DNA from 3 places in the Clostridium sp. KLE 1755 genome. Region 1 is predicted to be linked to each of the others. Evidence: predicted binding sites of a transcription regulator. Region 1 holds the regulator's gene; each other region holds the start of a gene.
What was found. The regulator Rex, encoded in region 1, represses fermentation and respiration genes when NADH is low (regulators of the CRP and FNR family bind a similar motif). The targets are predictions, from matches to a motif close to ATTGTTAANNNNTTAACAAT.
Positions count from the first base shown of each region.

Region 2: a site for Rex is predicted at 8,400-8,419, ahead of HMPREF1548_RS02985 (glycerol dehydrogenase). Genes of this name have one in related genera too.
Region 3: a site for Rex is predicted at 2,994-3,013, ahead of gap (type I glyceraldehyde-3-phosphate dehydrogenase). Genes of this name have one in related genera too.

Region 1 covers NZ_KE992711.1:7,310-17,854, reverse strand. Annotated here, with positions in the region: gene HMPREF1548_RS13365 (RNA polymerase sigma factor) at 1-319, shown strand, start outside; gene HMPREF1548_RS13360 (helix-turn-helix domain-containing protein) at 615-1,157, opposite strand; partial or broken gene HMPREF1548_RS13355 (sodium-dependent transporter) at 1,302-2,667, shown strand; gene HMPREF1548_RS13350 (LysE family transporter) at 2,677-3,261, shown strand; gene HMPREF1548_RS13345 (glycosyl hydrolase family 18 protein) at 3,438-4,589, shown strand; gene HMPREF1548_RS13340 (ABC-F family ATP-binding cassette domain-containing protein) at 4,586-6,526, opposite strand; gene HMPREF1548_RS13335 (redox-sensing transcriptional repressor Rex) at 7,148-7,816, shown strand; gene HMPREF1548_RS13330 (bifunctional ADP-dependent NAD(P)H-hydrate dehydratase/NAD(P)H-hydrate epimerase) at 7,953-9,527, shown strand; gene alr (alanine racemase) at 9,675-10,545, shown strand, end outside.
Region 2 covers NZ_KE992657.1:41,104-51,648, reverse strand. Annotated here, with positions in the region: gene HMPREF1548_RS03020 (glycoside hydrolase family 43 protein) at 1-1,228, opposite strand, end outside; gene HMPREF1548_RS03015 (uroporphyrinogen decarboxylase family protein) at 1,285-2,310, opposite strand; gene HMPREF1548_RS03010 (LacI family DNA-binding transcriptional regulator) at 2,385-3,404, opposite strand; gene HMPREF1548_RS03005 (ABC transporter permease) at 3,770-4,705, shown strand; gene HMPREF1548_RS03000 (carbohydrate ABC transporter permease) at 4,720-5,607, shown strand; gene HMPREF1548_RS02995 (type 2 periplasmic-binding domain-containing protein) at 5,651-7,327, shown strand; gene HMPREF1548_RS02990 (family 43 glycosylhydrolase) at 7,408-8,319, shown strand; gene HMPREF1548_RS02985 (glycerol dehydrogenase) at 8,491-9,588, shown strand; gene HMPREF1548_RS02980 (helix-turn-helix transcriptional regulator) at 9,575-10,459, opposite strand.
Region 3 covers NZ_KE992709.1:2,675-13,219, forward strand. Annotated here, with positions in the region: gene tpiA (triose-phosphate isomerase) at 1-470, opposite strand, end outside; gene HMPREF1548_RS13000 (phosphoglycerate kinase) at 553-1,761, opposite strand; gene gap (type I glyceraldehyde-3-phosphate dehydrogenase) at 1,853-2,872, opposite strand; gene HMPREF1548_RS13010 (histidinol-phosphatase HisJ family protein) at 3,276-4,094, shown strand; gene HMPREF1548_RS13015 (hypothetical protein) at 4,237-4,761, opposite strand; gene HMPREF1548_RS13020 (immunity 26/phosphotriesterase HocA family protein) at 4,898-6,052, opposite strand; gene mnmA (tRNA 2-thiouridine(34) synthase MnmA) at 6,345-7,421, opposite strand; gene nifU (Fe-S cluster assembly scaffold protein NifU) at 7,425-7,868, opposite strand; gene nifS (cysteine desulfurase NifS) at 7,902-9,083, opposite strand; gene HMPREF1548_RS13040 (putative polysaccharide biosynthesis protein) at 9,294-10,545, shown strand, end outside.

The DNA of each region.
Region 1 (10,545 bases):
TGCCTTTGACGCATTTTGCCGGACTGTACTGCGGTATGAATTTATCAATACGCTGCGGGATAAGCGGCGGTGGTCACAGCATGAAATCTCTCTTGACTATCTGCGCGACGAGAAATATTTTGACTCATTTACAACAGACAAGTATTTTGTCAAGCATGACAAGCCTACAGCTTTTCGTGTCTGCGGCAAGACGGTAATTGTAGACAGCGAGAAATTAGTACAGGCATTGAAACACTTGCCGGAAGCAAGGCGGGAATTGATACTGATGTACTTTTTCCTGCGCTACACAGACGTGAAAATCGGCAGACTGTACGGATGAAACCGTTACCCGATAGAGGGTAAATTAGCCTTGTTTATGCGGCTTCACAGATACGGAAACAAGGTGGGTAAGGGATTTACTCATACCCTCAAAAACAGGCTTCTACTGCGTGACAAAACGGGCGCACCGCCGTTAAGACGATACACCCGTTTTGCCTTGCACCCTGTATGGCAGCTATCCGTTTCTGTTGTTTGTGATACTGTCTTATGAGTAGTTACCTCAACAGACTGTGCTTTTTGGGGTTTAGGAATATCAAAGGGGAATCCAAAACGCAGACTGTTTTTCCGTCACCCCATCAGGGGTTAAAAAGAATCATGTGCAATATTGCTGTTTCATTACCAACATTTTTGTATGAATGCGCGGTATCGGCCTCAAATCGTATACTTTCTCCCTTTTCGACTATAAAATCCTGACCGCCCGCATGAATCTGAATTTTGCCTGTAAAGATTGTAATAAATTCAGTGGTTCCCTTTAAGTGCGGTTCGGATTCCCAATAACTTCCTTCATCTAATTCCAGATAATAGACTGCAAATCTGCGGTTCTCATTATCCGGGAAAAGAGAGAAATTTTTTACTTTTCCGCCATCTTCAAGCAAAGGCTGGATGTCGGATGTTTTCACAATCTCATATGGACTTTTGGGACGGACGGTTAAAGCGTCAAACGGTACTTTCATTCCGTTGGAAATTTTCCACAGTGTGGAAATGGTCGGATTCCCGTCGCCGCGTTCAATTTGTGCAAGCATACTTTTACTGACACCGCTCAGCCGTACAAGCTCATCCATGCTTAATTTCTTTTCTTCGCGCAGCCGTCTGATATTTTTAGCGACTATCATATTCATTGAATCCAAATAAATCGCTCCTTCCTCTTGACAATATAATACACCAGATGTATTATTATATCGCACTGATGCAATATAATAACCATTCTGTATCATTATACAATTTTGAATTGGGCCTGTAAAGAGGAAAGGGGCATTTATACTATGAAAAGAGAACATTTTTCATCGCGGCTGGGATTTATTCTGCTTACAGCAGCCTGTTCCATCGGTTTGGGAAACATCTGGAGATTTCCCTATATCACCGGAAAGTATGGTGGCGCGTCCTTTGTCATATGTTACTTGTTTTTTAGTAATATTGGGCTTGCCGATTGTAGTAATGGAATTTGCGGTGGGCCGGGCGAGTCAGCGAAGCACCGCATTGTCATTTAATATTTTGGAGCCGGAGGGGACAAAATGGCATTGGTTTAAATATGTAACAATCATTGGAAACTATCTGCTGATGATGTTTTATACGGTAATCAGTGGATGGCTGCTGTACTATTTTATAAAAATGGTAAAGGGCAGGTTTCAAGGCCTTACCTCAAACGAAGTTGCTGATGTATTCTCTGATTTGCTTGGGAACCCGACAGCCATGAACGTATGCTCGTTTATTGTGATCATTGTTTCCTTTGCAATTTGTGCTATCGGCTTACAAAAAGGAGTGGAACGTGTTACAAAAATCATGATGTCCTTATTATTTTGCCTGTTAATTGTATTAGCTGTCAGGTCTGTTATGCTTCCCAATGCGGAAACAGGATTGCGCTACTATCTCTATCCGGACTTTCGGGCCATGCAGAAAATAGGAGTGGCGGAATGCATTTTTGCGGCAATGGGTCAGGCATTTTTTACATTAAGTATTGGAATTGGTACATTATCCGTATTTGGGAGCCGGATTGATAAGAGCCATTCCCTGACCAGCAACGCACTGTATATGGGTATTCTCGACACCGTGGTTGCACTTATTGCAGGTTTAATTATTTTCCCGGCCTGCTTTAGCTTTGGGGTGGAGCCGGACAGTGGACCAAATCTATTGTTTATTACGTTGCCAAATATCTTTAATGCAATGGATAACGGCCGTCTTTGGGGAAGCTTATTTTTCCTGTTCATGGTATTTGCAGCTATTTCCACTGTCATTGCAGTCATTGAAAATATCGTTACCTATGGAATGGATTTAACCGGCTGCAGCAGAAAGAAATCGGCTTTTGTAAATCTTGTATTACTATTATTGCTGTCATTACCCTGTGTGTTCGGATTTAACCTCTGGAAAGGTTTTGAACCGCTGGGAAGCGGCACAAGTATCCTTGATTTGGAGGATTTCATTTTAAGCAATAATCTGCTTCCGCTGGGGAGTTTGGTATTTCTTTTGTTTTGTACCCGGCATTATGGGTGGGGCTGGGATAATTTCCATAAAGAAACGAAGATTGGAAAAGGCTTGCCATATCCGGACTTTGCTAGAAAATACATCAGCAATATCCTGCCGGTTATTGTACTTGTAATCTTCATAAGCGGCTATTTATCATTGTTGAAATAGAAAGGGGTTATGATGTTTCATTTATACGATTTTCTGATTTATTGTTTTATTACGGCTTACACGCCGGGCGCAAACAACCTGCTTTCCATGAGCAATGCCATACGGCTGGGATTTTGTAAGAGTGTCCGTTTTAATTTCGGCATACTGGCCGGATTTGCAATCGTTATGTCTGTTTGTACCGCATTCAGCGCGACACTCTATTCATTTCTTCCAAAAGTAAAGATTGTCATGCAGATATTGGGCGCCGCATATATGCTGTACCTTGCATGGAAAGTCTGGAAAAGTTCTTCTGAATTAAGTGCAGACGGCGGTAAGGAGGCCAGCTTTCTTTCCGGCATGGTACTGCAATTTGCCAATCCTAAAATCTATATTTACGCAATCACGGCAATGTCGCTTTATATCCTGCCTGTTTATCATTCGGGGACAGCGCTCATCGGGTTTACTGCCATACTGTCTCTGATTGGCGCTTCAGGCTCCTTTGTTTGGAGGCTGTTTGGAGCGGCATTTTGTAAATTCTTCTCCAAACACACGAAGCTGGTAAATGCTGTTATGGCTCTTTTGATTGTTTACTGCGCGATTGCTTTATTCCTTTAGTAGTTCGTCTGCATTAGAAATTTAATGCTTTATTAGCTGCTGTGAAGCACAAAAAAACACGAGGGTAACTGGCTCCAGGCGTATTCTATCTGTGGAAAGCAGCCGATTTAACTGAAACATAGAAATCAAAGCCCTTTCCGGCGCATATGATACAAAAAAGGCTACAGGATACGAATATGCAGATTTATGTTGTAAAACAGGGGGATACTGTCGATACCATTGCCGGAGAATACGGTGTTTCCGTTGAGGATATCATTTACGATAATCAGATTCCCTATCCCTACCGCCTGGCAGTGGGCATGGCGCTGCTTTTGCGGATAACGGGAGAGGAGGGTGCCGGTCTGTACGATGCATATGTGAACGGCTATGCCTATCCGTTTATCAGCAACTATGTGCTCAACCAGACCCTGCCATACTTGTCCTCCTTATCCATTTTTTCTTATGGGTTTACTACGGAAGGGAACCTTATTCCCCCGGCGATTGATGAAAGCTTCATGATTCAGGCGGCGCTCCTGGAGGACGTGGCTCCCATCCTGACCCTGACGCCCTTCGGGGCGGATGGCATGTTTAATAATTACCTGATTTCCGTCCTGGTCAATAACCAGCCGGTCAGGGATACCCTGATTGCACAGCTGCTGTTTACCATGGAACAGAAAGGCTATCAGGGAGTGGATATCGATTTTGAATATATCCTTCCTGAAGACCGGGACGCTTTCACCGCCTTTGTGGCGGAAACGAGGGCGGCGGCCAATGCGGAAGGCTACACCCTTTCCGTCGCGCTCGCGCCCAAGATATCCGATACCCAGACCGGCCTTCTCTATGAAGGAAAGGATTATGAAGGACTGGGAAGGGCGGCGGACAGCGTACTCCTCATGACCTACGAATGGGGGTATACCTACGGTCCGCCGATGGCCGTCGCGCCCCTCAACAAAGTGATCGAGGTGGTGGAATACGCCATAACAAAAATCCCTCCCGAAAAAATCGATCTGGGCATACCCAATTACGGCTACGACTGGCCCCTCCCCTACATAAGAGGCGAGAGCAAAGCCGATACCATCGGCAACATAGAAGCCGTCCAGATAGCCATTGAAAACAACGCTGAAATCCTTTTTGACAGCACTGCCATGTCCCCATGGTTCCGCTACACAAAAGACGGGGTGGAACACGAGGTCTGGTTTGAGGATGTCCGCAGCCTGCGCGAAAAATTCCGCCTGGTAAAAAGCTATGGCCTGAGAGGCATGGGCTACTGGCAGATCATGCAGCTTTTCCGGGCCAACTGGCTTCTTCTCGCAGATACCTTTTCCATACAAAAAAGGCCTGCCGGTTAATCCGACAGGCTTTCCCATTCCTCCATTTTAAGCAGAAGCTCTTCCTCAACCTGCTCCTTTTCCCTGGCCAGCGCCTGCAGCCTGGCAACATCCGTGCATACCTCGGGCCGCAGCATTTCCGCATCGATTTCCTGGCTGCGGGTTTCCAGACGTTCGATTTGCTCCTCACACCTTTTCAGGGCGTTTTCCTTCTTCCGCAAAGCGGCCTGCGCTTCCTTCTGCGACTGCCAGTCCTGCTTCAGGCTGGAAGAAGCGGCAGAGGCGGCTTCGGATTTTATCCCGCCGGCAGCAGGAGGGAAGGCTCCGCCGGTCCCTGAAGAAAGCACTGTATTTTCCGCCTTCTTCTCCAGATAGTAATCATAATTCCCAAGATACCCGGTAAACCCGCCGTTGCAAAGCTCCAGAATCCGGGAAGCCGTGCGGTTGATAAAATAACGGTCATGGGACACATAAAGCACTGTGCCGCTGTAGCTGTTGATGGCGTCCTCCAGGATTTCCTTACTCATGATATCCAGATGGTTCGTAGGCTCATCCAGAATCAGGAAATTTGCTTCAGACAGCATCAGCTTGGCCAGAGACACACGTCCCCGTTCCCCGCCGGAAAGCATCTTAATCTGCTTGAACACATCGTCCCCGGTAAAAAGAAACGCTGCCAGAACATTCCTGATTTCCGTATTTGTGAGCGCAGGATACTCATCCGAGATTTCCTCAAACAACGTTTTGTCAGGATGCAGTACATGATGCTCCTGATCATAATATCCGATATGTACCTTTGTCCCCAGCCGGATATTCCCGGCATCCTGTTCCACAAGCCCGTTGATGATTTTTAAAATCGTGGTTTTCCCCGTCCCGTTGTCACCGATAACCGCCACATGCTCCCCGCGCTTTATGGAAAAAGACAGCCCTTCAAACAGCCGTTCCGGCCCGAACGCCTTTGCCAGATTTTCAACATCCAGCACATCGTTCCCGCTCATGATCCTGGGATGCAGCTCCATCCGCATATCCGCCCGCGTTTCCACCGGCTTGTCCAGCACCTCAATCTTCTGAAGCATCTTTTCCCGGCTTTCCGCCCTCCGGATGGATTTTTCACGGTTAAAGGAACGCAGCTTCTCGATTACCGCCTCCTGATGCTTGATTTCCTGCTGCTGATTCATGTAAGCATTCCACCGCGCCGCCCGGACCTGCTCTTTTTTCACTGCATAATCCGAATAATTCCCTGAAAAAACGGAAACCTCCGTACCGTCAAGCTCAATAATTTTCGTTGCGATCTTATCCAGGAAATACCGGTCATGGGACACGATCAAAACGGCACCCTTATAATTCAGGAGATAGTTTTCCAGCCAGGCGATGGAAGACATGTCCAGATGGTTCGTAGGCTCATCCAGAATGATCAAATCCGGCCTGTCAAGCAGAAGCTTACCCAAAGCCACCCTTGTTTTCTGACCGCCCGACAACGTACAGGCCTTCTTGGAAAACTCCTCTTCCGTAAAACCGAGCCCCTTCAAAACTCCCACGATCTCGCTCCGGTAGCTGTACCCGTCCGCCAGCTCAAACTGATGCGTATAAAGCGCATACTGCTCCATCAAAGCAGCCAGCGCCTCCCCTTCCACATGCTTCATTTCCAGCTCGCACTGCCGGATCCGCTCCTCCAGCGCGATCACATCCCGCTTCACCTCAAGAAGCTCATCATAGATCGTATGCTCACTGTCCACCTCAGCGTTCTGCGGAAGATACCCGAAGCTCTTATCCTTTCCGAAGACCACCTGCCCGCTGTCAGCCTCCAGCTCCCCCACAATAATCCGCAGCAAAGTAGTCTTCCCGGCCCCGTTAATCCCCACCACAGCCGCCTTCTCATAATCCTCTATATGAAAAGAACAATTCCTGAACACCTGCTTCTCATGAAAAGCCTTATTCACATTCTGACAAGATAAAACCATTCCCACTCACCTCTATAACTCATTTTTCTTTTTTTGCCCTTAAATCCCTTTTCCCTTCCGCCCTGCTTAGCGTACCCCGCCTGACGTCCTGCGCCGTTCTCAGGCCTGGGGGCAAGGGGGCGGGGGATTTTCAGGTGAATCTCACAAAAATGGAGACAATTTCTTACCTCGCCGTTTACCTGGGCTGCTGTCCGCCCAAACGGCGCTGTCTGACGAACGAAGAGAGGAGTTCTGCGCCGTTTGACAGCAGCTCAGGCAAACGGCGAGGTTAGAAATTTCCCATTTTTGCGACTGAACCTGAAAATCCCCCGCCCCCTTGCCCCCAGGCCTGAGAACGGCGCAGGACGTCAGGCCCACCCCCACAAGTTTACCGTTGAAGGGACGGGCTGTCAATTCAAACCTATTTAATTCATTGACATTTTTTTAACATATGTCTATAATAATTAAGTAATGGGTTCAGCCGCAGGACAGGTCTGTGCATTTGCTGCACAGACCATACAAAATGCGGCGCCTGGAAGCGGAAATCCGTCGCCAAAAGCAGGCCGGGATGGATTTTTGCCTGTAACTGCGGATACAAAGCAGTTACAATGGGCTTGGAAAAAAGAATGGAGGCGTAACAAATTGGATAAAGAAATTTCACAGGCAGTAATCGCGCGTCTTCCCAGATATTTCCGGTACCTTGGTGAACTGAAGGACAGTGGCGTGGAACGCATTTCCTCTCAGGAGCTGAGCAGGCTGATGCATGTTACCGCATCCCAGATCCGGCAGGATTTCAATAATTTCGGAGGCTTCGGACAACAGGGGTATGGCTATAACGTGGAGTATCTGTATACCGAGATCGGCAAGATACTCGGATTGGATAAAAAGCATCATCTGATAATCATTGGTGCGGGCAATCTTGGCCAGGCGCTGGCTAATTATATGAATTTTGAGCGCCGCGGCTTCATTTTCACAGGCGTATTTGATATCAATGAAAAGCTGCACGGAAAAATGATCCGCGGGATGAAGGTCCGCCCCATGGAAGAAATGCAGGAATTTGTCAGGGAAAACAATATTGATATCGCGGTGCTTACCATACCGAAGGAAGGCGCGGCCGCCGCAGCTGAAAAGCTGGTGGGAATGGGAATCAAGGCCATATGGAATTTCGCCCATGTGGATTTGGATGTGCCTGACAGCGTGCAGGTGGAAAACGTACACCTGTCGGACAGCCTCATCAAGCTGTCCTATATGATAAATCAATATGAAAACGAGTTGGAAGAGAAAGAAAAGAACGCTTCCGGTGAGGCGTAAAGACAGGCTTGTATAAAGGGTGCCGTGTTCCCGGATGGGAATGCGGCAGTCTGGTAAATGCGTCAGGGCAGCAGGCTCAGGACGCATTTTTGCATGATTTGGGAATTCGGAAGCTGCAGTTTGCGGGGAGATAAAAATGGAATATCTGGTTACCTCGGCGGAAATGAAACGCTGTGATGGAAATACAATAGAACATTTCGGCATGCCTTCCATGGTGCTGATGGAAAGGGCGGCGCTGGCCTGTGCGGAAGAACTGATCACACGGGATAAGAAGCTGAAGGAAGCGATGCGCCCCTTTGGGCCGGTGCCTCCTGCCAACAGAACGCTGGTAGCCGCAGGCACCGGCAATAACGGCGGCGATGGGCTGGCCATAGGCAGGCTGTTGAGCCAGGCGGGCTTTCCGGTGGATTTTGTACTGCTGGGCAAGGAAGAAAAGTGTTCCGCGGAAACGGCGGCCCAGCTTAAAATTCTTGAAAACTATGGATACCGGGTCATGCGCAAACTTCCGGAACGGGAATATGATATTATCATAGACTCGATTTTTGGCATTGGACTGACAAGGCCTGTGGAAGGCAGCTTCGCGGAGGCGGTGGAATATATCAACGCACAGGACGCCTATGTCCTTTCCGTAGATATCCCTTCCGGCATCCATGGGGATACCGGGGAGGTGATGGGCTGCGCCGTACAGGCGGATGTAACGGTAACCTTTGGATTCCGCAAGCTGGGACTTGTTTTATATCCGGGCGCCCGGTATGCGGGAAAGGTGATCTGCGCCGATATCGGAATTACACAGGAAGGCTTTCTGGGAGAGTATCCCCGGATTTTTACCTGGAACAACGAAGACAGGGGATTCCTGCCGGTAAGGCTCCAGGAGGGAAATAAGGGCACCTTCGGTAAGGTGCTCCTGATCGCGGGAAGCCGGGGAATGGCGGGCGCCTGCGAGCTGTCTGCAACGGCCGTGTTAAAAAGCGGCGCGGGCATGGTGCGGGCGGTGACGCCGGAAAGCAACCGTGTTATTATGCAGACCGCACTGCCGGAAGCCATGCTCACCACCTATGAGGAATGGACGCCGCAGGCGGAAGAAAAGCTGAGAGAGGCCTGTGCCTGGGCGAATGTAATCGCTGTCGGCCCGGGGTTTGGAAAAAGCCCGGAAGCACTGCGGATACTGGAGGCGGTGCTAAAGCAGACGATGCAGCCTCTGATAATAGACGCGGACGCGCTGAATCTGCTGGCAGAACACAGGGAGCTTCTGGATGAGCTGATACAAAGGCAGCAGGAGCCGGAAACAAGGCGCGAGCTGATCCTTACGCCGCATCCGGGAGAATTCGGCAGGCTTGCGGAAAAGAAAACGGATGAAATCCAAAAAGAAGCAGCTGCGCTGACCCTGGAATGGGCAGCCAGGCTGCAGGCCGCATTTGTATGTAAGGGCGCACGCACGCTGGTGGGAAGCCCGGAGGGAAGGCTGTATATGAATCTTACCGGCAACAGCGGTATGGCCACGGCGGGCAGCGGCGACGTGCTCACCGGCATTCTGGCCGGACTTTCCGCCCAGGGAATGCATGCCTTTGATGCCGCCTGTGCGGGAGTGTATCTGCATGGTATGGCAGGAGACCGGGCCGCGCATAAAAAAAGCGAATACGGCGTCACTGCCGGCGATTTGACCCTGGAACTGGAAGCCCTGTTTCCGGAGCTTTTAAAGAAAACGCCATAAAGAAAAAGCCGTAAAGAAAACACTGTAAATAAAGTACTGTAAGAAAAGACTGCGGTGCCGGGTGCGGGAGAAGCTTAAAATTCCTTTCAAACTACTGATTGATGCAGAATCGCAGGCAACCTGCGATATGCGGGAGGTAAAAATAAGATGAATAATTATGACAGAATATGGGCGACGGTGGATCTGGATGCGATAAAACACAATATGGCCGCCATGAAAGCCAATCTCCGGGAGGAGACGAAGATCATTGCCGTGGTGAAAACAGACGGCTATGGCCATGGGGCGGTGCCCATTGCCCATGAAATAGAGGATTTGCCGTACCTGTACGGCTTTGCCGTGGCAACGGTGGAAGAAGCCCTGATATTACGGGGCAGCGGCATACGCAAACCGGTGCTGATTCTGGGCTATACCTTTCCCTACTGCTATGAGAAAATGGCAAGGGAGGAAATCCGCCCGGCCGTGTTCCGTGAGGATATGCTGGAGGAAATGGGAAAAGCGGCCGTTTCCTGCGGCCGCCCTGTGAAAATACATATCAAGGTGGATACGGGAATGAGCCGTATCGGAATCCGTCCGGATGAGAGCGGCCTTACCTTTGTCAGAAAATGCATGGAAACACCGGGGATAGAAATCGAAGGGATTTTCACTCATTTTGCCAGGGCTGATGAAACGGATAAGACGCCGGCAAGGCAGCAGCTGGAACAGTTCCTTGATTTTACCGGACGGATCCGCAGGGAGCTGGGCATACATATTCCCGTGCAGCACTGTTCCAACAGCGCCGGCATCGTAGGGCTTGGGGAAGCAAACCTGGATGTGGTCAGGGCAGGAATCACCCTTTACGGCCTGTGGCCGTCGGAGCAGGTGGCAAAGGATATCGTTCCTTTAGAGCCGGTGCTCTCCTTAAGAAGCCGCATCGTATACATAAAAGAACTGGAAGCCGGCAGGGCTGTCAGCTACGGCGGGACCTTCGTGACGCAGGCTCCCACCCGGGTAGCCACCATACCGGCCGGATATGGGGATG
Region 2 (10,545 bases), on a different contig from region 1:
TGAAGCTTTGTCCATTCATCAGCCTTTTGGAAAGCTTATAGTAGAAGAGGTTGGTTGCCAGTATGAGAATACCGGCTTCTTGGTTTTCCTTTTGTGGACAGAAATCCATTTTGGCGCGGATCCGGCAACAGAAATACCGCTGCCGCCGCACAAGCAGGGCCGGGGACTCCAAATCGCTTATATCAAATGAATTACCGTATAGTGTAAGGCAGCTTTTTCTTTGAGCCAGGCAATAGCATTCCCTGTGTGGATTGCGCAGATAATTCCAACAATACGCAAGGCTTTCTCCATCAAAATGATCCAGGGAAATTTCATGCGGTACAGGAAACTGTACCAAGTCATGTCCGCAGGAATCCAGGCTTACGCATTTGCTCCCGTTTACAACTGGCCAGCCATCGTCGTTCCAGCTGACGGCTGAAAGAAAGGTCTCACGGCCGATATGGCTCATATATCTGCGGGCCAGGCGTATTCCCAGGTGAACCATCCACCAGTTACCATTGGCATCCTCCACCAAATCCCCATGTCCTATGCAATGGACGCCGGGGGTCTGCACAGGGATATTGGTAAGGATGGGATTGTGGGGACAGGATTCAAAGGGACCCCAGGGGGATTTGCTTCGGGCGATGGTTTCCATATGGGTAAACTGGGTGCCGCCCTCCGCTACCATGAGATAGTACCACCCGCCGATGGCATACAGATGCGGGGCCTCAGCCGCCCGCCCCCCTGTGCCTGTCCATAAAAACCGGATTTCGCTGATAAGCTTTCCTGTTTCCGGGTTGATTTCCGCCTGCGATATGCCGGACCGGCCATCCGATGCACCCAGGTTTGTTGTAAGATATACATGGCCTTTGTCAAAGGTCAGTGAGGGATCAATTCCTCCCATATCCACCCAGATGGGTTCGGACCATTCTCCGGCCGGATCCGTGGCAGTCACGTAAAAGTTCCCATGGCCGGTTACGTTTGTGCTGGCAACATAAAATATGCCTTCATGATAACGGATGGTGGGAGCCCAAATCCCTCCGGAGGGAGGGACATTAGTCAGGGGAATCTGGGAGGCTCGTGTAAGGCAATGACCAATCTGTTCCCAATGAATTAAATCCAGGCTGTGAAACACTGGGATTCCCGGAAAATATTCTGCGGAGCTGGTAACCAGGTAATAATCTTTGCCCACGCGGCAGACACTGGGATCCGGATAAAAACCAGGCAGGACAGGATTCTGATAATCCATATGAAAGCTCTCCTTTCGGGCAGAGAAATGTGGGAGTGATCAATAAAAAGCTTTTTTCAGAAGGACAAGTATTTTTCCTGATGTTGAAATACTTCTGCCATTTTCAATATATTTTCCGGGGGTACATCAAAGGACAGCGCGTGTGTCGGGGCCAGGATATAGCCGCCGCCTTCGCGAAGAATCCGGGAAACCCTTATAATTTCGTCACGGACACCTTCGGGGGTGGCATAAGGCAGACACTGCTGGGTGGATATCCCGCCCCAGAAGGTCAGATCCTTGCCGTAAAGTTTTTTCATTTCCGCGATATCATAGATTTCCGGCTGAAAGGTTTGATAGCAGTCCAGGCCGATTTCGATCAGATCCGGAAATATTTCGTGGCAGTCTCCGCAGGAATGCTGAATGACATATTTCCCCCCGGCTTTCACCCGCTGATAAAGTCTGGCCATCCGCGGCTTCAGAAAATGGCGCCAGTGATTTGGCCCCATAATAAGCCCTCTTTGCTGTCCCCAGTCATCACCGAAATAGACAGCGTCAACATCGTATTCCAGAGCCAAATCGATCATCGGAAGATAGTAATCACAGATGCGGTCAAATAATTCGTCCAGTTCGTCCGGGCAAATTAGCATACTCATCAGAACATTCTCCATCCCCATCAGACTCCAGGCCCGCTCAAACATACAGAAGCCGAACCCTGCCACCGTAAAACGGTCTCCGTTTTTGGCTACAAGCGCTTCATACTCCTGGCGAAGCCTTTTTTCATCAAATACGGGAAATTCGTAATGATAGTCCTCCAGGTCTTTTATCTGCGGCTTTTCCACAATGCCAATGTCCTTGTCCGCGCCGTTGCGGTTCCAGATAACACCGAATTCATCCTGAAAAAAACCGGGTTTTCCAGGCAGCTGTGTGGGCCATCCCCAATACTGGATGATATTGATGCAGCTGCCAATTTTCTCCTCGATTTCCTCATCTTTGGTGTAAGCGATCAGCTGATCCAATGCCTGTTTTGTGAAGTCCATGTGAAAAGGTATTGTTTCATGCTCCCGGTGCTCCAGTGCCTCAATAACAGCTTGACGTCTTGTCATAAAATCCTCCTTGCCCGCAGCGGGCGTTCGTTTTTAGCAGCTCCTTCAAAACGTCCGGGAAGCTGTTTTTAGTATTACCGTTTGTCGGAGAGGGGGTATACGGAATCTCTCAGGATCAGTTCACAGGGAAGCAGGCTGGTGTGTTCCACTTCCTTTCCGTCCAGCAAATCCAACAGAATTGTGGCAGCAAGTTTTCCTATGTCATAAAACGGAATCCGCAGGGTGGTGATAGCGGGGGTGCTGTAAGCGGAGCAGGTTCTGTCATCAAAGCCAATGACTGAAAGCTGCTCGGGCACCTGTCTGCCGCATTTGCGTCCGGCGGCGATAACGCCGCAGGCCATAGGATCGTTCATGGCAAAAATGGCGGTAGGAGGATCTGGGTAAGAGAGAAGTTTACAGGTCTGTTCAAAGGCAAGGTCATAGTTCCAGTCACCGGAAAGTATAAAATGAGGTGGAAGCACCAGTTCCGCATCTACCATGGCGGACTGGAAGCCCATAATACGCTGGTGGACAAATTCCTGTCCCAGATTACCCGTGATGATTCCCATACGTGTGTGCCCCTTGGAAATCAGATGCATGGCGGCCTGTCTTGCAGCCTCAAAATTATCATAATCCACACTATAATCGGTCCTGAGGGCGGAGCTGTAGGCAAAGACGACCGGGAGCTTAATCAGGGAACGGATATGGGCCACATTTTGGGAATTGGCGCCTATGTATATGACACCGCAGGCCCTGGAGGCTTCCAGTATGTGCAGGCTGGATTCCAATAGCTGGGTATCATAATCTTCGTGGCTGTAGGTCCTCAGATTGCATAGGTTTACCGTGAATCCCTTCTGATCCAGAAAGCCGCAGATAGCGTCAATAATGGGAGGCGTGCTGAAGGCGGCAACCTCTTCGGCAATAACACCTATGGATTTATAGCTGTTTGTCTTCAGATTCTTGGCTGCGATGTTGGGGACATAGTGCAGTTCGGCAAGAGCGGCAGTCACCCTGGCCTCCGTAGCCGGTGAAACATTTTTTGTTTTATTAAGTACATGGGAAACGGTTGCTATGGAAACACCGGCTAACCTGGCTACATCATGTATGGTAACCATAATTATCCTCCTCTGAAAGTTGATGCGTTATACGGAACAGTTTTATTTATTTTCAGTTCTTCTTTATTCTATCATAATTAAACGTTTACCACAAGCTAAGAAAAGGAATTAGAGTTTTTAAACAAAAAAAAGAAGCGTAAGGGCATTGTGAGAGATAAAAATCGTGCATAAATCACAAAAAAATAAAGAATCAGACTTGGCAATTGACATATTCAATAGGGTGTGATAACCTCTAACTAAGAAAAACGTTTAACTGTACCGAGAGTATAAAATAAGACATCAGACCAGTAAAATCCAGAAATATGCCTGTTTATAAAAATAATATACCAATAAAAAAGAAAAACGTTTAAAAGGAGGGGAAGTGCGTGTTTACGAAAAAGAAGGAGAAAGGAAATTTCAGAGAACTGCTTCTGCAGTACAGGAAAAATAAAGAACTATTTCTTCTATTTATTCCGGTGCTTTTGTTCTATATCATTTTCTGCTACATACCAATGGGCGGTATTGTGATAGCCTTTAAGGATTACAAGCTGATGCAGGGAATCTGGGGAAGTCCCTGGGTGGGGTTGGAGAATTTCAGAGAACTGTTCACAACGCCGAGTTTTTATGAAATCCTGGGAAACACTTTGTGGATCAGTATTCTCAGACTGGTATTCGGTTTTCCGGCGCCCATTCTTCTTGCCATTTTGCTCAATGAGGTGCGCCATGCCAGATATAAGAAGGTAGTACAGACCTTCAGTTATCTTCCGCATTTTCTGTCGTGGGTTATCCTGGCCGGCGTGTTCCAGCAGCTGCTGAGTCCGTCTACAGGAGCGGTTAACGCTCTGCTTGGAAAATTGGGAATTGACCCCATTTATTTTCTGGGGGATCCGAAATGGTTTGTATTTACAATTATTTTAACAGGAATCTGGCAGAGCATCGGATGGGGAACCGTTATCTATCTTGCGGCAATTTCAGGAATCGATCCGCAGCTGTATGAAGCGGCCATGCTGGACGGCGCGGGTAGATTCAAAAGAATTCTTTATATAACGCTCCCATGCCTGGCGCCGACAATAACCATTACATTGATTCTGAACACGGGCGGTATTCTGAATGCCGGCTTCGATCAGATTATGAACCTGTATAATGAGGCTGTCTATGAGGTGGGAGATATCATTGACACCTATGTATATCGAAGAGGTTTGGAAGGAATGCAGTACAGTTATTCCACTGCGGTCAACCTGTTTAAAAATGTGATTGGTTTGGGATTTGTTCTGTTTACGAATAAAATAGCCCAGAAGCTGGGCGATAATTCCTTATGGTAGGGGGTGAAAGGAAGATGAGCAGCAGTAAAAAAATAAAGCGGAGTGCAGGAGACAGGGCATTTGACTGGATTAACTATCTTTTCCTGGCGTTGTTTTCCTTAACGATTCTGTTCCCGTTCTGGAATCTGTTTGTACAGTCCGTAAGCTCTCCGGATTCAGGAGTTGTGGATGCCCTCCAGATGTGGCCAAAGAAATTTTCCGCTTTTAATTATAAGTATGTGCTCGCTAATAAATATATTTGGACTGGCTACAGGGAAACGCTGATTAGAACAATTGCAGGTACGGCGCTGAGCGTTACGCTGACAGCGATGGGCGCCTATGTGCTTTCCAAAAAAAAGCTGCCCAACAGGAATTTTTGGACTACTGTTGTCCTGATCCCCATGTTTTTTTCAGGCGGTATGATACCCAGTTATCTCTGGATGGTTAACCTTCATCTGATTGATAACCGTCTGGTACTGATACTGCCAGGGCTGATAAGTTCTTACAACCTGATAATTATGAGAAATTTCTTTATGTCCGTGCCGGAGGGATTGGAGGAATCGGCAATGATAGACGGTGCGGGAAGCATCCGGATTTTCTTTAGCATTGTCCTCCCGATTTCCAAGGCGGTGCTGGCTACGGTGGCCCTGTGGGTGATGGTAGGACACTGGAATGCCTGGTTTGATGCAACTATTTACATAAGAGATGCGAATAAGCTTCCTCTGCAGGTGGTTCTGAGAAGAATCCTGATGGAAGGAACGCAGCAGATGATGGATATGAACAGTACGGATACCAATCATGTTACGCCGGATACACTGAAGGCGGCAACTACCTTCGTATGTATGCTTCCCATTATGTGCGTGTATCCCTTTGTGCAGAAGTATTTTGTAAAAGGCGTTATTATAGGTTCCCTGAAGGGGTAGTAATCCGGAAAGCCGGAAAATTATAAAAAGGAGAGGTAAAATTATGAAATGGAAAAAAGCAGGCTGTTTATTTTTGACAGCAGTATTGGGAGCGGGGCTTCTGGCCGGCTGCGGTAATCAGGCGGAAACAGGAAATGCAGGAAGCACACCCACAGATGTTGAGAGCAAAGCAGTGGAAACCGGTGCTGCAGAGGCAGTGGAAACCCAGACAACGGAGAAGAAGGAGGCCCCTCACTATTCCTATCGCATGGTGATGCACAATTTCGGACCGTGGGATGATAAGCCGGAAATGGCGGAGCGCTGGGAAGAGGAGTATAATGCGGATTTTGATCTTGTTTATGTGGAAACTGCAAATGCAGGTGACAGCATTAACCTGATGATTGCATCTGGAGATATTCCGGACGTAATACAAATGGTAGATCAGAACAAATATTATAAGGATGGGATTATCGGTGGATGGACAGAGGAATTTTTCCGCGAGCATGCACCTAATCTGTCCAGGTATATTGACGAAACAGACCCTTCCGCATGGCAGATTGCCAAATTTGACGGAGAACTGATGTACAGCATTCCCTGTTTCCGGAAATATGATACTATTGTAACTCCTGTTGTATGGAGAACCGACTGGCTTGAAAATGTGGGAATCACAGAAATTCCCAGGACTCTTGAGGAATTTGAAGAGGCCTTTTATAAGTTCACTAAAGAAGATCCGGATGGAAATGGAAAAAATGATACCTATGGGCTGTCTGAAACAGGTATCCGTACTATTTATGGTGCGTTCGGCAGTTATCGCGGGAAATGGCTTCTGGGTGATGATGGAAAAGTAGTTTACGGAGATGTGAAGCCGGAAATGAAACAGGCTCTTGAAGTTCTGCATAAATGGTATGTGGATGGTGTGCTGGATCCGGAATTTGTAACTGGTGAAAATGAAGGCGGCTATTGGGCTATTACCCATAAATTCCTGAACAATCAAATCGGTTATACCAACATGGGTAACTTTTACCATTGGCTTCCCGATATGAGCGGGGAGGAAAACGGATCTGCTATTGGTGAAATGGCTGCACAATGGAAGAACTCAGGCAACACGGGAACCTATGCCATGGGCTATGCACCGGAGGGGCCTGATGGACATAAAGGGACGGATAAAGCTGATTTCAGAAAGCTTCGTACCGTATTTTCTGTAAATCTGGTTCAGGATGAGGATAGATTCGGACGCTTACTGGAAATCATCGATGATATGAACTGCGGCAGTGTAGAGAGATCAGTGGAAGTGAACCGCGGGACACTTGGAAAGTATTCGGATATCGTTGATTTTATGGGAAAGAAGGCTTATACTGCAATCGGAGAAGCTGCAGAAGCGGATTCCCTTAATCCTTTTTTAAGTGCAAAGGGAGCAGCAAATACCTTTGCTTTCATTGAAGAAGGTGGCAACCTGGAATATCAGGAGGTTGCTTATGCACAGCAGTTTGCATGGGCTGATGAAGAATTTAAAGACAAAAATGACGGTTATGTAAGTGTTATCTTCAAGACTCCGGAATCCAAGGCAAAATACGGGGCGGAGCTGGATAAGATTCTGAACACCGGATATACATCGATTATAACGGGAGAGAAGCCTCTGGATTATTTTGATGAAATGGTGAAGCAGTGGTATGACAACGGCGGTGAACAGCTGACACAGGAAGCAAACGAAATTTACGCACAGGAACATGCAGACAACTAGGAGGCATGAAACGAAAAGGGGACGTACCAGTGCGCCCCCTTTCACTTTTCCTCCAAGCGGGTGCGGATAAGGAGAAAAAAATGATGATGTTTACAGACGACTCCAATCAGACAAGGCTGGCGAAGGATCCGGCGGTTGTCAGATTCGGAAAGTATTATTATATGTATTATTCCAACTGCAGAATCAGTTGTGACTCCCAGGGTGAGGAAAAGGCCGTATGGGGGATTGGAATTGCCCGAAGCACTGATCTGGAAAATTGGGAAAAGCTTCAGGACATGGATATAGAAGGAGAACTGGAAGCGAATGGTATCTGCGCACCTGGAGCTCTTATTTTTGAAGGAAAGCTACATTTGTTTTATCAGACCTACGGAAGCTTTGAGAAGGATGCCATCTGCCATGCATGGTCGGAAGATGGAGTCCATTTTACCAGAAATGAAACAAATCCGATTGTACGTGCGTATGGAGACTGGAACAATGGAAGAGCGATTGATGCGGATGTGATTATTTTTCAAAATAAGCTGTTCCTGTATTTTGCCACGAGGGATCCAGAGGGAAAAATACAGATGCAGGGCGTAAGCTGCTGTCCTCTGGATGGTGAATTCCGCAGAGAAAGTTGGAAGCAATGCTGTGAGGAGAGCATATTGCGGCCGGAACTGGATTGGGAGCAGGAGTGTATTGAAGCCGCCGCGGCTATGGTCCGGTATGGCAAGGTATACCTGTTTTATGCCGGTGCATATAATAACTGCCCGCAGCAGATCGGCGTCGCGGTAAGCAGCGACGGTATACACTTTGAAAGAATGTCAGACAGACCTTTTCTGGAAAACGGAGGGCCGGGAAGCTGGAATGAATGTGAATCGGGGCATCCGTATGTTTTTGTTGATGATGACGACAGAGTTTATCTGTTTTACCAGGGAAATAACGACAAAGGAAAATCGTGGTATCTTTCCAAAGTGGAAATCGGATTTAAAAATGAGATACCGTATATTATCTAATTGAAAAAAATAATAACTTTTATTGATGTTAGAAATAGGAATTGACTTCCTGCGTCTGCAATTATACAATGAGCATGTGCCATGTTAATTTTATAACAAACTGCGGCTATTCATTACCGGACCGGCTGCATCAGACAGAAAATGACAGAGAACGAACAGGAGGTAAGTATTATGGCAAACATTTTGAACAGCCCCAGCAAATATGTTCAGGGAGCGGGTGAACTCTCCAGGCTGGGAAAATATGCGGAGGGGTATGGAAAGAAGGCGCTGATCCTTATCAGTGCATCAGGCTATAAGAGAATCGGCAGCATGGTGGAGGAAAGCTTCTCTGGCACAGGCTGCAGCACGATATTCGATTATTTTAACGGCGAATGCTGTAAAACGGAAATCAACCGTTTGATCGAAGTGATGGAAAAGGAAGGCTGCGATATGGTCATCGGCATCGGCGGAGGAAAGATTCTGGATACCTCCAAGGCAGTGGCCTATTACAGGCATACGCCGGTTATTATCTGCCCGACTATCGCTTCCACAGATGCGCCCTGCAGCGCGCTTTCCGTTATCTATACGGAAAACGGCGTTTTTGAGGAGTATCTGTTCCTTCCGGCCAATCCTAATATGGTTCTGATGGATACGGAGGTTATCGCGAAATCCCCGGCAAGACTGACCGTTGCCGGTATGGGCGACGCTCTTGCCACTTATTTTGAGGCGCGTGCCGTACAGGCGAAGGATGCGCTTACCTGCGCGGGCGGACGCGGAACCCTGGCAGCCCATGCGCTGGCGAAGCTGTGTTTCGATACGCTGATGGAGGAAGGGGTTAAGGCCAAGGTGGCCCTGGAGGCAGGTGCCTGCACGGCTGCAGTGGAAAAGGTAATCGAGGCCAATACCCTGCTTTCCGGAATCGGCTTTGAAAGCGGCGGACTGGCAGGAGCGCATGCCATACATAACGGCTTTACGGTTCTGGAGGAATGCCACCATATGTATCATGGTGAAAAGGTAGCCTTCGGAACAATTACCCAGCTGGTGCTGGAGGATGTATCTGCGGATGAGCTGGAGGATATTATCGGCTTCTGCATCGAGGTAGGCCTTCCGGTAACCCTGAAGGAGCTGGGAATTGAAGAAGTGACGAAGGAAAAAATCATGGCAGTGGCGGAAGCGGCCTGCGCGGAAACAGATACGCTTCATAATATGCCCTTTGAAGTGACTCCGGAAAAGGTTTATGCGGCAATCATGGCGGCTGATGCCTACGGAAGATATTTCAAAGGCCTGTAAAGTTTTTCTTCTGGTACTCCGACGGCGTCATTCCCAGCCTGCGGACGAAAGCCTTATGAAAATGGGAGTGATCGTAGAAGGCCAGAGCGGCGGCGGTTTCCGTTATCGTATGACCCTTAAGGAGCAGCTCACAGCTCTTTTCAATCCTGGTATCCAATATCAGGGCGGAGAGAGTTGTGTGCAGCTCTTTTTTTATGAGCCGGTTGATGTACTGCGGGTTTAAGAAAAGCTCTGCGGAGATGGTGCGCAGCAGATCCCCTGTGGAAAGGGAAAGATTTTCCCGGATGAGCCGTAGAATACGGTAAATACGGGCGTCCCTGCGTACGAGACATTCCGGGCAGGCCCGGCCGAAGCTGTCGCACAGAAGCAGCAGCACGTTCATAAGACAGTGATAGCGGAAGGCGTCGGAAAGCAGATCACAGCAGGGCGGCGCGTCGCAGGCCTCCAAAAGTGACCTGACAGCCGTCAGCTGATCCTGGGGCAGCCGGATTTCGGCTGTCTGACGCAGGCCGGGATCGGTAAAGTAAAGAAGAAAATCCTGAAGCATGACAGGGGTGCTTTCCTCGGAGGCATCTGACAGGAATATTTTGGGGAGAAGATAGAGATTGCGTACAATAAGCCCGGGCTCAGGCTCCAGGGCATGGGAATGTCCGTCAGGTATGAAATATACACATCCCTCCGTAAGAAGCCTGTTTCCCCTCTCCGTTTTATGCATCATCCTCCCGGACAGAATAATGCCTACTTCCAGAAATTCATGGGAATGCGCGGCTTCCGATAAATGCGCGGTATAACGGTATTCTTCGGTATACAGCGGAAGGGAGGTACGGGCGGTTATGTAGCTGCTGTGAATTAAATATTCCTGTGTTTTCATACTCAGATTATAAACGGCGGGGAAAGGCATAGCAAGAGAAAAGTCCGTATTTTACACAAAAAGCACCGCTGTTTACAAGCGGTTTT
Region 3 (10,545 bases), on a different contig from region 1:
TCCGCTGTTACGCCCAGGAATGCAATCTTAATCTGCTGACGAATCCAGTCGATAGTAATTCCCTGCTCTCTCTGAGTAAGGGACTCGCCGCAGCAGATAATAGGAGTAATGCCATGCTCAAAAGCTTTGAGAACCTTCTTATTAACGGTCTCATTCGTTTCTGCAAAATACTCTCTTCTTTCAGAATGTCCAATGATAACGTATTTAACGCCAACATCAGTAAGCATATCAGGAGCGATTTCTCCGGTGTAAGCACCTTTCTCCTCATAATACATATTTTCAGCACCGATTTCGATGTTGCTTCCCTTAGCAGCTTCAATAGCGGGGATGATATCAATTGCAGGCACACAGAATACTACGTCAGCATCTTCTGTTGCTACAAGAGGCTTTAAGGTATTGATTAATTCAACAGCCTGGCTGGGAGTCATGTTCATCTTCCAGTTTCCGGCGATGATTTTCTTTCTTGCCATGATTATGGTCTCCTTAATATAAAAGTGAATTTTATCGTTTGCGGGAGGCAGCTCGCAGGCTGTCTCCCCGCGTTAAATAATATTATTTGTCATTTGCTGCTGCAACTCCGGGAAGCTCTTTGCCTTCCAGGAATTCCAGGGAAGCGCCGCCGCCGGTGGAGATGTGGCTCATCTTGTCACCAAAGCCAAGCTGGTTAACAGCCGCTGCGGAATCGCCGCCGCCGATGATGGTGGTTGCATCAGTTTCAGCCAGAGCCTTTGCAACTGCAATGGTTCCTTTTGCAAGAACAGGGTTCTCAAATACGCCCATAGGTCCGTTCCAAACAACGGTCTTGGCGGATTTAACAGCGTCTGCATAAGCCTCTGCCGTCTTGGGTCCGATATCCAGTCCCATCATGTCGGCAGGGATTGCATCTGCAGCATAAACCTCAACTTCGATTTCTGCATCGATCGGGCTGGGGAAGGACTTTGCAACAACAGCATCTTCGGGAAGAAGCAGCTTCTTGCCAAGCTTCTCAGCCTTTTCCATCATTTCCTTGCAGTATTCAACTTTTTCATCATCCACTAAGGATGCGCCGATTTCATATCCTTTTGCTTTCAGGAAGGTAAATGCCATACCGCCGCCGATGATCAGGGTATCGCATTTTTCAAGCAGATTGGAGATAACATTCAGCTTATCTGCAACCTTTGCGCCGCCAAGAATAGCAACGAAAGGTCTTACGGGATTCTCTACGGCATTTCCAAGGAAGTCGATTTCCTTCTGCATCAGATAACCAACAACTGCGGTATCAACCAGCTGTGCCACACCAACGTTGGAGCAGTGTGCTCTGTGAGCGGTACCGAAAGCGTCGTTTACAAAAACGTCGCACAGGGAAGCCAGCTCTTTGGAGAAAGCTTCGCCGTTCTTAGTTTCTTCTGCTCTGTAACGGGTATTCTCAAGAAGGATAACGTCTCCGTCCTTCATAGCTTCTACTGCTGCTTTTGCATTAGGTCCAACCACTTCAGGATCTGCTGCAAATTTTACTTCCTGGCCAAGCAGCTCGGAAAGACGTGCTGCAACAGGTGCCAGAGACAGCTCCGGCTTGGGTTCTCCCTTAGGCTTTCCAAGATGGGAGCAAAGGATAACCTTTCCTCCGTCTGCGATCAGCTTTTTGATAGTAGGAAGCGCTGCAACCAGACGGTTTTCATCTGTGATTTTGCCTTCCTTCAGCGGTACGTTGAAGTCGCATCTGCAAAGGACGCGTTTTCCTTTTACGTTGATATCATCAACGGATTTCTTATTCAATGACATGGTAAAAACCTCCTTAAAAATGAAAGAAGGATCCGGCCCTCATCAGACCGGACCCTTTATGAGCCTATGCCTTTACACCAGCTGGATTAAATTATGCTTCCAGCAGCTTGCCAAAGTGTTTGATTGTACGAACCATCTGGCTTGTGTAAGAATTCTCATTGTCGTACCAGGAAACAACCTGTACTTCAGATGTATTCTCGTCAATAGGAAGAACCATGGTCTGAGTAGCATCAAACAGGGAACCATATCTCATACCGATGATATCGCTGGATACGATTTCGTCTGTGTTGTAGCCGAAGGATTCGTTTGCAGCAGCCTTCATAGCTTCGTTGATAGCTTCTTTTGTAGGCTGTCCTTTAACTACTGCTGTCAGGATTGTGGTAGATCCTGTAGGGGTAGGAACACGCTGAGCGGAACCGATCAGCTTGCCGTTCAGTTCAGGGATTACCAGGCCGATAGCCTTAGCAGCACCTGTGCTGTTGGGAACGATATTCACTGCTGCTGCACGGCTTCTTCTCTTGTCGCCCTTTCTCTGAGGACCATCCAGAGTCATCTGATCGCCTGTGTAAGCGTGGATTGTGCACATAATACCGCTCTGGATCGGGAAAGCGTCGTTAAGAGCTTTAGCCATGGGAGCCAGGCAGTTTGTTGTACAGGAAGCAGCGGAGATGATGTGATCATCTTTGCTCAGAGTTTCATGGTTTACATTGTAAACGATGGTAGGAAGATCGCTTCCGGCAGGTGCGGAAATGATAACGTGCTTAGCGCCGGCATCGATATGAGCCTGTGCTTTTGCTTTGGAGGTGTAGAATCCGGTACATTCCAGAACTACGTCTACTCCGATTTCTCCCCAAGGAAGCTCTGCAGCGTTAGCTTTTGCATAAATCTTGATTTCTTTTCCATCAACAGTGATGGAATCTTCGCTGAAAGATACCTTGTCTGCCAGAGCGTATCTGCCCTGTGTTGAATCATATTTCAGTAAGTGAGCCAGCATTTCGGGAGATGTTAAATCATTGATTGCTACGATTTCAAATCCTTCTGCTCCGAACATCTGTCTGAAAGCAAGACGTCCAATACGGCCAAAACCATTAATTGCTACTTTTACTGCCATTTTTAATTCCTCCTAAAAATGTTTTTTTATATTCTTTTATCAAGCACAGCAAATGGACCCACGTCCAGCGTAAGTCCTCACCTTGGACATTGCGGATTGGCATCCGGGCCTGTCCCAAAAGCTTGACAAAATTTTATCAGCACAATCATTTTACCTAATCTGCATAAAAATATCAAGACGTAATTAAAAAATTATTGGAAATCGCCCATTATTTTACAAAAAGTTTATAATTGGAGGGCTGGGGCTATCATAAAAATAAAAGGAAAGAGGTGGTTTGGAAATAGTTTGAGGAGGGTAATTTTCTTTGCGTTTTTTTGGGGGATAGGATATACTTTTTAGAAGGATTTCACTTTTTATATATAATAGTGGATTGTTTAATGATGATAAGAAAGGCGGTTTTTGTATGGCTATTCGGGCGGATTTTCATTTGCATTCTTCTTTTTCGGGGGATTCTAAGGCTCCTATGGGGGAGATGGTTGAGAGAGGGATTGCGTTGGGGCTTGGGCAAATGTGTTTTACGGAGCATATGGATTTTGATTTTCCGGTTTCGGAGGGGATTCCGAAGGGATTTTTTGAGGTGAATACGGATGCTTATCTGTATGAGCTGCTGCGGTGCAGGGCGGTTTATGGGGACAGGATTAAGCTTTGCTTTGGGGTGGAGCTGGGGCTGCAGGCTTATCTGGCCGAGGTGCAGGAGGGATATGTGAATTCTTTTCCTTTTGATTTTATTATTGGGTCTTCGCATTTGTGTAATGGGAAGGATCCGTATGATGCGGAGTTCTTTGCGGGGAGAAGTGAAGAGGCGGCTTACAGGGAGTACTTCGAATCCATAATTGACAATCTTGAGGTGTTTCATGATTTTGATATTTATGGGCATCTGGATTATGTGGTGCGGTATGGTCCGGATCAGGATAAGTTTTATACATATGAAAAGTATCGGGATTTGTTTGAGAGGATGCTGGAGCTGCTGTTGGAGAATGGGATTGGCGTGGAAGTCAATACCGGGGGGATCGGTTATGGGCTGAAGGAGCTTCATCCTTGCCGGGAGGTGCTGAAGCGTTATCGTGAGTTGGGCGGGGAAATTGTGACGGTCGGGTCGGATGCTCACAGGCCTGAGGATATTTGCAGGGAGTTTAAGAGGGCTGAGGAGTTTCTCAGGGACTGTGGTTTTTCTTATTATACGGTGTTTGATAAGCGTACTGCTTCTTTTATAAAGCTGTAGGCTGTCTTTTTCCGGCTCCTTATACGGTTTTGCAGGAGGGCTCCTCAGGTGGTCTTTTCCGGGGAGTTTTCTCCGGGGAACTTTTTTCGGGGAGGCTTCCTTTGGAGCCGGACAGACAGTGGTAATTTCCCGGAAGAGGCGTTTACATGCCGCAGAGGACGATGACCCGTTCCGGTGTTGTCTGTGCGGGTATGCTTCTGGTGGTCTGGCTGTATTGTACGGCCAGGGTATGGTTTCCCGGGTTTCCCATGAAGGTCTGGTTATTTGAGGTAACTACCTGGGTGGTGGGAGCCAGGTTGAGCTTGAGGCTCTGGTCGCTGCTCATGAGGAGGTTGTTGAAGTATCCCACAAATACATTCTGGCCTTCCTGGCGGGGCGCGATGACCGCCGCTTCATATTGGGGCGGGTAAATCGCAGGGACTGCTGTGTCGCCGCTGTAGAAAACGGTAACGGGCATGCTTTCATAAAGGGTGGTATAGTCTACCACGAAGGTTGAGGCGTTCATTAAAAAATTTACGGTATTTCCCGCTTCATTTTCTACGGTCACCATCTGGGTGCATCCGTCATATCGTCCCATCATTCCCGGTGCAATTTCCAGGTGGGTGACAACGCCTTCAAATACCATGTAGACAGGTCTCTGTCTCATTCTGTACGAATTAAAATCCATATCCAATTTTCTGTTTTCCTTTATGGCCTTTTTCTTATGTTTATGCGGTAAAGGGAAAGAAGTGCCTGTAGCATCCCATTTCCGGCCAAAACCGCCCTATCGGGCAGGGCGTCTGCTGCCGGGACAGGGAAGTTTGCTACATTCGCTTAAAACATTTCTTCAAATTCCCTTCATAATCCAGGCTTCCGTCCAGTCCGAAGGCTTTAAAAGCTGCATTTTTATCCCTTTTATTCGCCGGATGGTTCAGCTTTCTCCGGGCATTGCTACGGTAATAGGGTTCGTTGGAATGTGCATTGATGCATTCCTGCAGTGCATCCAAATCAAGGGAAAAACCAATGCCTTCATTCCTGTAGTCTTTGTGGCACCAATCCTCATCATCGTACGCTTCATATTCAAAAAGGGACAGTTCCCTGTATATCAGGCCGTATTGAAGGTATGCGATGTCTCTGTCCTGGTAGTTTATGCTTTTGCTGGTTGAGATTGGCGCATCATCCAGATCACGGTTCGTTACCTTTCTGTTTCCGATGATTTTATACTCGCCATAATAAATTCGGTTGTCCATGACGGACTGGGGCGGCAGGGAAAGTCCCCGTTCCAATTCATCGATATCTGCATTGATATTATCGCTGATTTTATGGTACACCTTTACAATAAGCGCCGGGCCCATCAGATTAGCCAGGCCGTAATTCTTATTTTGCTTAAATTCTTCTGTTTTCCTGCGTTTTGCGACATCGATTAAGATTTTCCCGAAGCCATACTGTCTTCTTCCGATTTTGAAGGTGAAAATATCGCCCTCTTTATATTTCTGATGTACTCTTTTCTCGTATTTAAAGCATTCCAAATCCTCAAGGTCATCTTGTGCAGTTTCATCTATCCAATTTTTCAGCCAGTTTTCCAAAACCGGGGCAGTGACATCGTTTTTGATATCTTCAAAATAGAAGGTCTTTTGTGTCGTATAATTTGCTATCGTTATATAGCTTCCTTCGCATGCAAAATATACGTTAACAGGCCTGAAGGACTGTGTGGCGGTAAAATTCAATTTCTTAGGCTTTCCTTTTGCAGTTTTGGGCAGGACCAGCTTTTTGTTTTCTGCAGTCTCTACATAGAGTTCACTTTCCCTGTATCTGAAATTTTCCTCCCGGCAGTCTGAAGTTATAATTTCCTTTTTAATAATATTCCCGTCAAAATAATATAGGGTGCCTTTGATATCCATCACTTCCCAATGCGCTTCCACAGGTTCCAGCCCCAGATACCTTCTTTGTTCATTAGTTAACATAAATTTGTTATCCACAAAGGTTCTCCTTCCCTTTCTATGCCACAGCGTGTACTAAGTTAAAATGAACGCTTCTTCGGCCTTTTTATCATTCTACTACAATTCCGGATCCATGGATATAGTGTATTCGCAGCACAAAACCTGACAGAGCTATCAACGGCAAAACGGCATAGTCTGCGCGACTATGCCGTTTTGTCTCTCTATTTTTTCCGCAGACTGCGGCCTGAACGGACAGCGCCAGGATAAACGCATCAGCGCAGGCGCTGTCCTTCCCGACGTCCGGGTCTGCAGCATCAAGCCGTCTTTCTTTTTACTCTATGGTTCCGCCGCCCAGTACATATTCGCCGTCATAGAAAACAACGGCCTGGCCCGGGGTTACGGCGCGGACCGGCTCTTCAAAGGTGCATTTGATTCGGTCCTCTCCTGTCTTTTCTATGAGGCAGAAGGTGCCGCTGTGGCCATAGCGTATTTTGGCTTTCACACGCATGGGCTGCTCCAGATCCGGGACGGACATGAAATTCAGGCCGCTGCAGGTGAGTGTGCGTGAAAAGACATCTTCATTTTCTCCGATGATAACTTCATTGGTTTCCGGGTTGATCCGCGTGACAAAGACCGGATGTCCCATGGAAAGGTTCAGGCCCTTTCTCTGGCCTACGGTATAGTGGGTGATGCCTTTATGTTTCCCAAGGATTTCTCCGGTAACGGATACGAAATTGCCGGGGCCGGGGACAGAGTCTGTGCATTCCCTTTCGATAAAAGCGGCATAATCGTGATCCGGTATAAAACAGATTTCCTGGCTGTCTTTTTTGTGCGCTACCGGCAGCCCCGCTTCCCGGGCTATCCTGCGGATCTCATCCTTAGGGTAGGCGCCTACAGGCATCAGGGTATGGGCAAGCTGCTTCTGGGTCAGGTTGTAAAGGGCGTAAGTCTGATCCTTTGCCGCCGTAACGGAATTGCGTATGGCGTATCTTTTGTTGGGAAGCTGTTCAATGCGGGCATAGTGGCCGGTTGCGATATAATCGGCTCCCAATCCCAGGCTTTTGGTGAGCAGGGATTCCCATTTCACATACCTGTTGCAGGCAATGCATGGGTTGGGGGTTCTGCCCTTCAGGTATTCCGCCGTAAAATAATCCATCACATATTTTCTGAATTCCTTCTTGAAATTCATAACATAGTAAGGAATATCCAGCTTTTCGGCAACCCTCCTGGCATCGTCCACAGCGCTCAGGCCACAGCAGCCTCCGTTTTCTTCCCTGGTTTCCTCCGCCTCATCCTGCCAGATCTGCATGGTGACGCCGATGACCTCATAACCCTGTTCTTTCAGCAAAAGGGCAGCCACGGAGGAATCCACGCCTCCGGACATGCCCACAACTACTTTTTTGCTCATATTTTAGTATTCTTCCTCTGCTTCTTCTTCTCCTTCGTGAATATCGGACTTGGGTTTTTCCAGTCCTTCAATGGTAATGCCGTGCTTCTGGGCATAATCCCAGAGCGCCGCATGGATGGCCTCCTCTGCGAGCAGGGAGCAGTGTACCTTTACGGGCGGAAGGCCGTCCAGCGCCTCCATAACCGCCTTATTGGTCACTTCCATGGCTTCCTGGATGCTCTTGCCCTTTACCAGCTCGGTTGCCATGCTGCTGGTGGCAACAGCCGCGCCGCAACCAAAGGTTTTGAATTTAACGTCGCGGATAATGCCTTCCTCGTCAATATCCAGATAAATTCTCATGATGTCGCCGCATTTGGCGTTTCCTACGGTGCCAACGCCGCTTGCGTTCTCTATTTCCCCCACATTACGGGGATGTTCAAAATGATCCATTACTTTTTCGCTGTACATATCGTTATCCTTTCCGTTTCCTGATTGATTTCCTTATTTCTGTTTTTTTACAAAATCCTCGTACAGAGGAGACATATTTCTGAGTTTGGTTACGATTTCCTTAATTGCGGCCACCGTTGTGTCCATTTCTTCCTTCGTATTTTCTTCATTCAATGTCAGACGCAGGGAACCATGCGCGATTTCATGAGGAAGGCCGATGGCAAGAAGGACATGGGAGGGATCCAGGGAGCCCGAGGTACAGGCAGAACCGCTGGAAGCGCAGATGCCTTTCATATCAAGCATGATAAGAAGGGATTCCCCTTCCACAAAACGGAAGCTGAAATTCACGTTGTTTGGAAGCCTTCTGTTACGATCTCCGTTCAGGCGGCAGTAAGGGATTTCCTTTTCAATCTGCTCTATCAGATAGTCTCTCAGTTCGGTTTCCTTTGCCCTTTTCTCTTCCAGAATGGAAAATGCCCGTTTGGCAGCGGCACCCATGCCTACAATGCCCGGAACGTTCTCCGTGCCGGCCCTTCTGCCACGCTCCTGCTGCCCGCCGTGGATAAAGGAACGGATCTTGATTCCTTTCCTGATATAAAGGAAGCCGATTCCCTTCGGTCCGTTCAGCTTGTGCCCGCTGGCGCTGAGCATATCGATATGGCATTCATCCACATTGATCGGCAGCTGGCCATAAGCCTGTACTGCGTCCGTATGGAACAGGACATTGTGTCTGGACGCGATTTCACCGATTTCCTTAATGGGCTGGACTGTGCCGATTTCATTATTGGCAAACATGATGGAAATCAGGATAGTGTCCGGCCGGATGGCTTTTTCCAGCTCGTCCAGCTTTACTATACCATTTTCGTCCACATTTACATAAGTAATTTCACAGCCCTTCTTCTCCAGATATTCACAGGTATGGAGAATGGCGTGATGCTCTATTTTGGAGGTGATGATATGCTTTCCTTTGGATGCATAGGCCTCCGCAGCAGCTTTCAGCGCCCAGTTGTCCGCTTCAGAGCCTCCGGCTGTGAAATAAATCTCATTGCTGGCAGCGCCCAGGGAACCGGCTATGATATCCTTCGCCTCGCTCACGGCCTTCTTGCTCTCCGTGCCCAGGGAATAAATGCTGCTGGGGTTCCCGTAGTTCTCCGTGAACCAGGGAAGCATGGCCTGTACCACCTCAGGCGCGGTTTTCGTGGTTGCCGCATTATCCAGATAAATCAGTTTATTCATTATTCTACTCTCCTGTCTGCATGAAATGCATGCTTTTTCTATATGGAGACGGTTTTGGGGGAATATCAATTCCTACTAAACCGCTTCGTTTTCTATGGTTAATATAACACCGCCTCTGCGTTCTGTCAACAGGCTCCTCTGCATATATTTACCAAAAGAGCCATTGCGGTCACTGTTTACAGTCACTGTCCGCGCAAAGATTGGAGCAGTATGCGCATTAAGAAAAACACCCTGATCACCGGAACGATCATTCTTACAGTCACAGGCCTTGCCAGCCGTCTCATCGGTTTCTTTTACCGCATCTTTCTTTCCCGGCTGTTCGGCGAAGAAAATATGGGGATTTATCAGCTGATCGGGCCGGTCATGGCTCTCGTTTTTTCCCTGTCCGCGGCCGGGCTGCAGAACGCCATTTCCAAGTTCGTGGCAGGTGAAACAGCTACCCATGATTATAAAGCATCTTTGCGCATTTTGCTAGTAGGATTTACATTCTCGCTCACTTTATCCACCTGCTGCCTCATTGGCGTTTATAATTTTTCAGATTTTATTGCTTCTTATCTGCTGTTTGAACCCAGATGCGCGCCGCTTCTGCGTATTGCAGCGCTGTCTTTCCCGTTTGCCTCCGTCCATTCCTGCATCAACGGCTATTTTTACGGTGTCAGGAAAACCGGCGTCCCTGCGGCAACCCAGCTTACCGAACAGCTCTTCCGGGTGGGAAGCGTCTTCCTTATCGCTTCCATGTGCATAAAGGAGGGAAAGGAGCCTACCATCGCGGTTGCCGCAGCCGGTCTCGCCATTGGAGAGCTTTCCTCCATGCTTCTTGCCCTTCCCGCAGCATACCTTCATTTTGTAAAAAAAGCATACCCCGGCGGAAGGCCGCCCTCCGGCACGCTGCACCGGAAAACCACAGGCTCCGGCCCGGCCCGGCTCGTTCAGGCTTACGGCAGGCTGAGCCGTCAGATTCTTGGTTTTGCTGCGCCATTAAGCGCCAACCGGCTGTGCCTGAATGTCCTCCAGGCCATTGAAGCCGCCTGTATTCCGGCAAAGCTGCAGGTTTACGGCCATTCAGTCAGTGATTCCCTGAGTGTTTACGGCGTATTGACGGGAATGGCCCTGCCGCTTATTTTTTTCCCGGGCACACTGACCAACTCTGTTTCCGTACTGCTCATGCCCGCCATATCCGAGGCCGATGCCACAAATAACCAGAAGGTCATCCGCAAAGCCGTCCGCAAATGCCTGGGATACTGCCTTCTGCTGGGCTGTATCTGCCTTGTGTGTTTTCTGACGTTCGGCCCCACGGTGGGAAGGATGCTGTACAACAGTGAAATGGCCGGCCATTTTATTATGATCCTCAGCTTTATGTGCCCTTTTCTGTACCTGAACACCACCCTGACCAGCATTCTCCACGGCCTTGGCAAAACCGGCTATTCCTTTTTCCTCAGCCTGACCAGCATTCTGCTGCGTC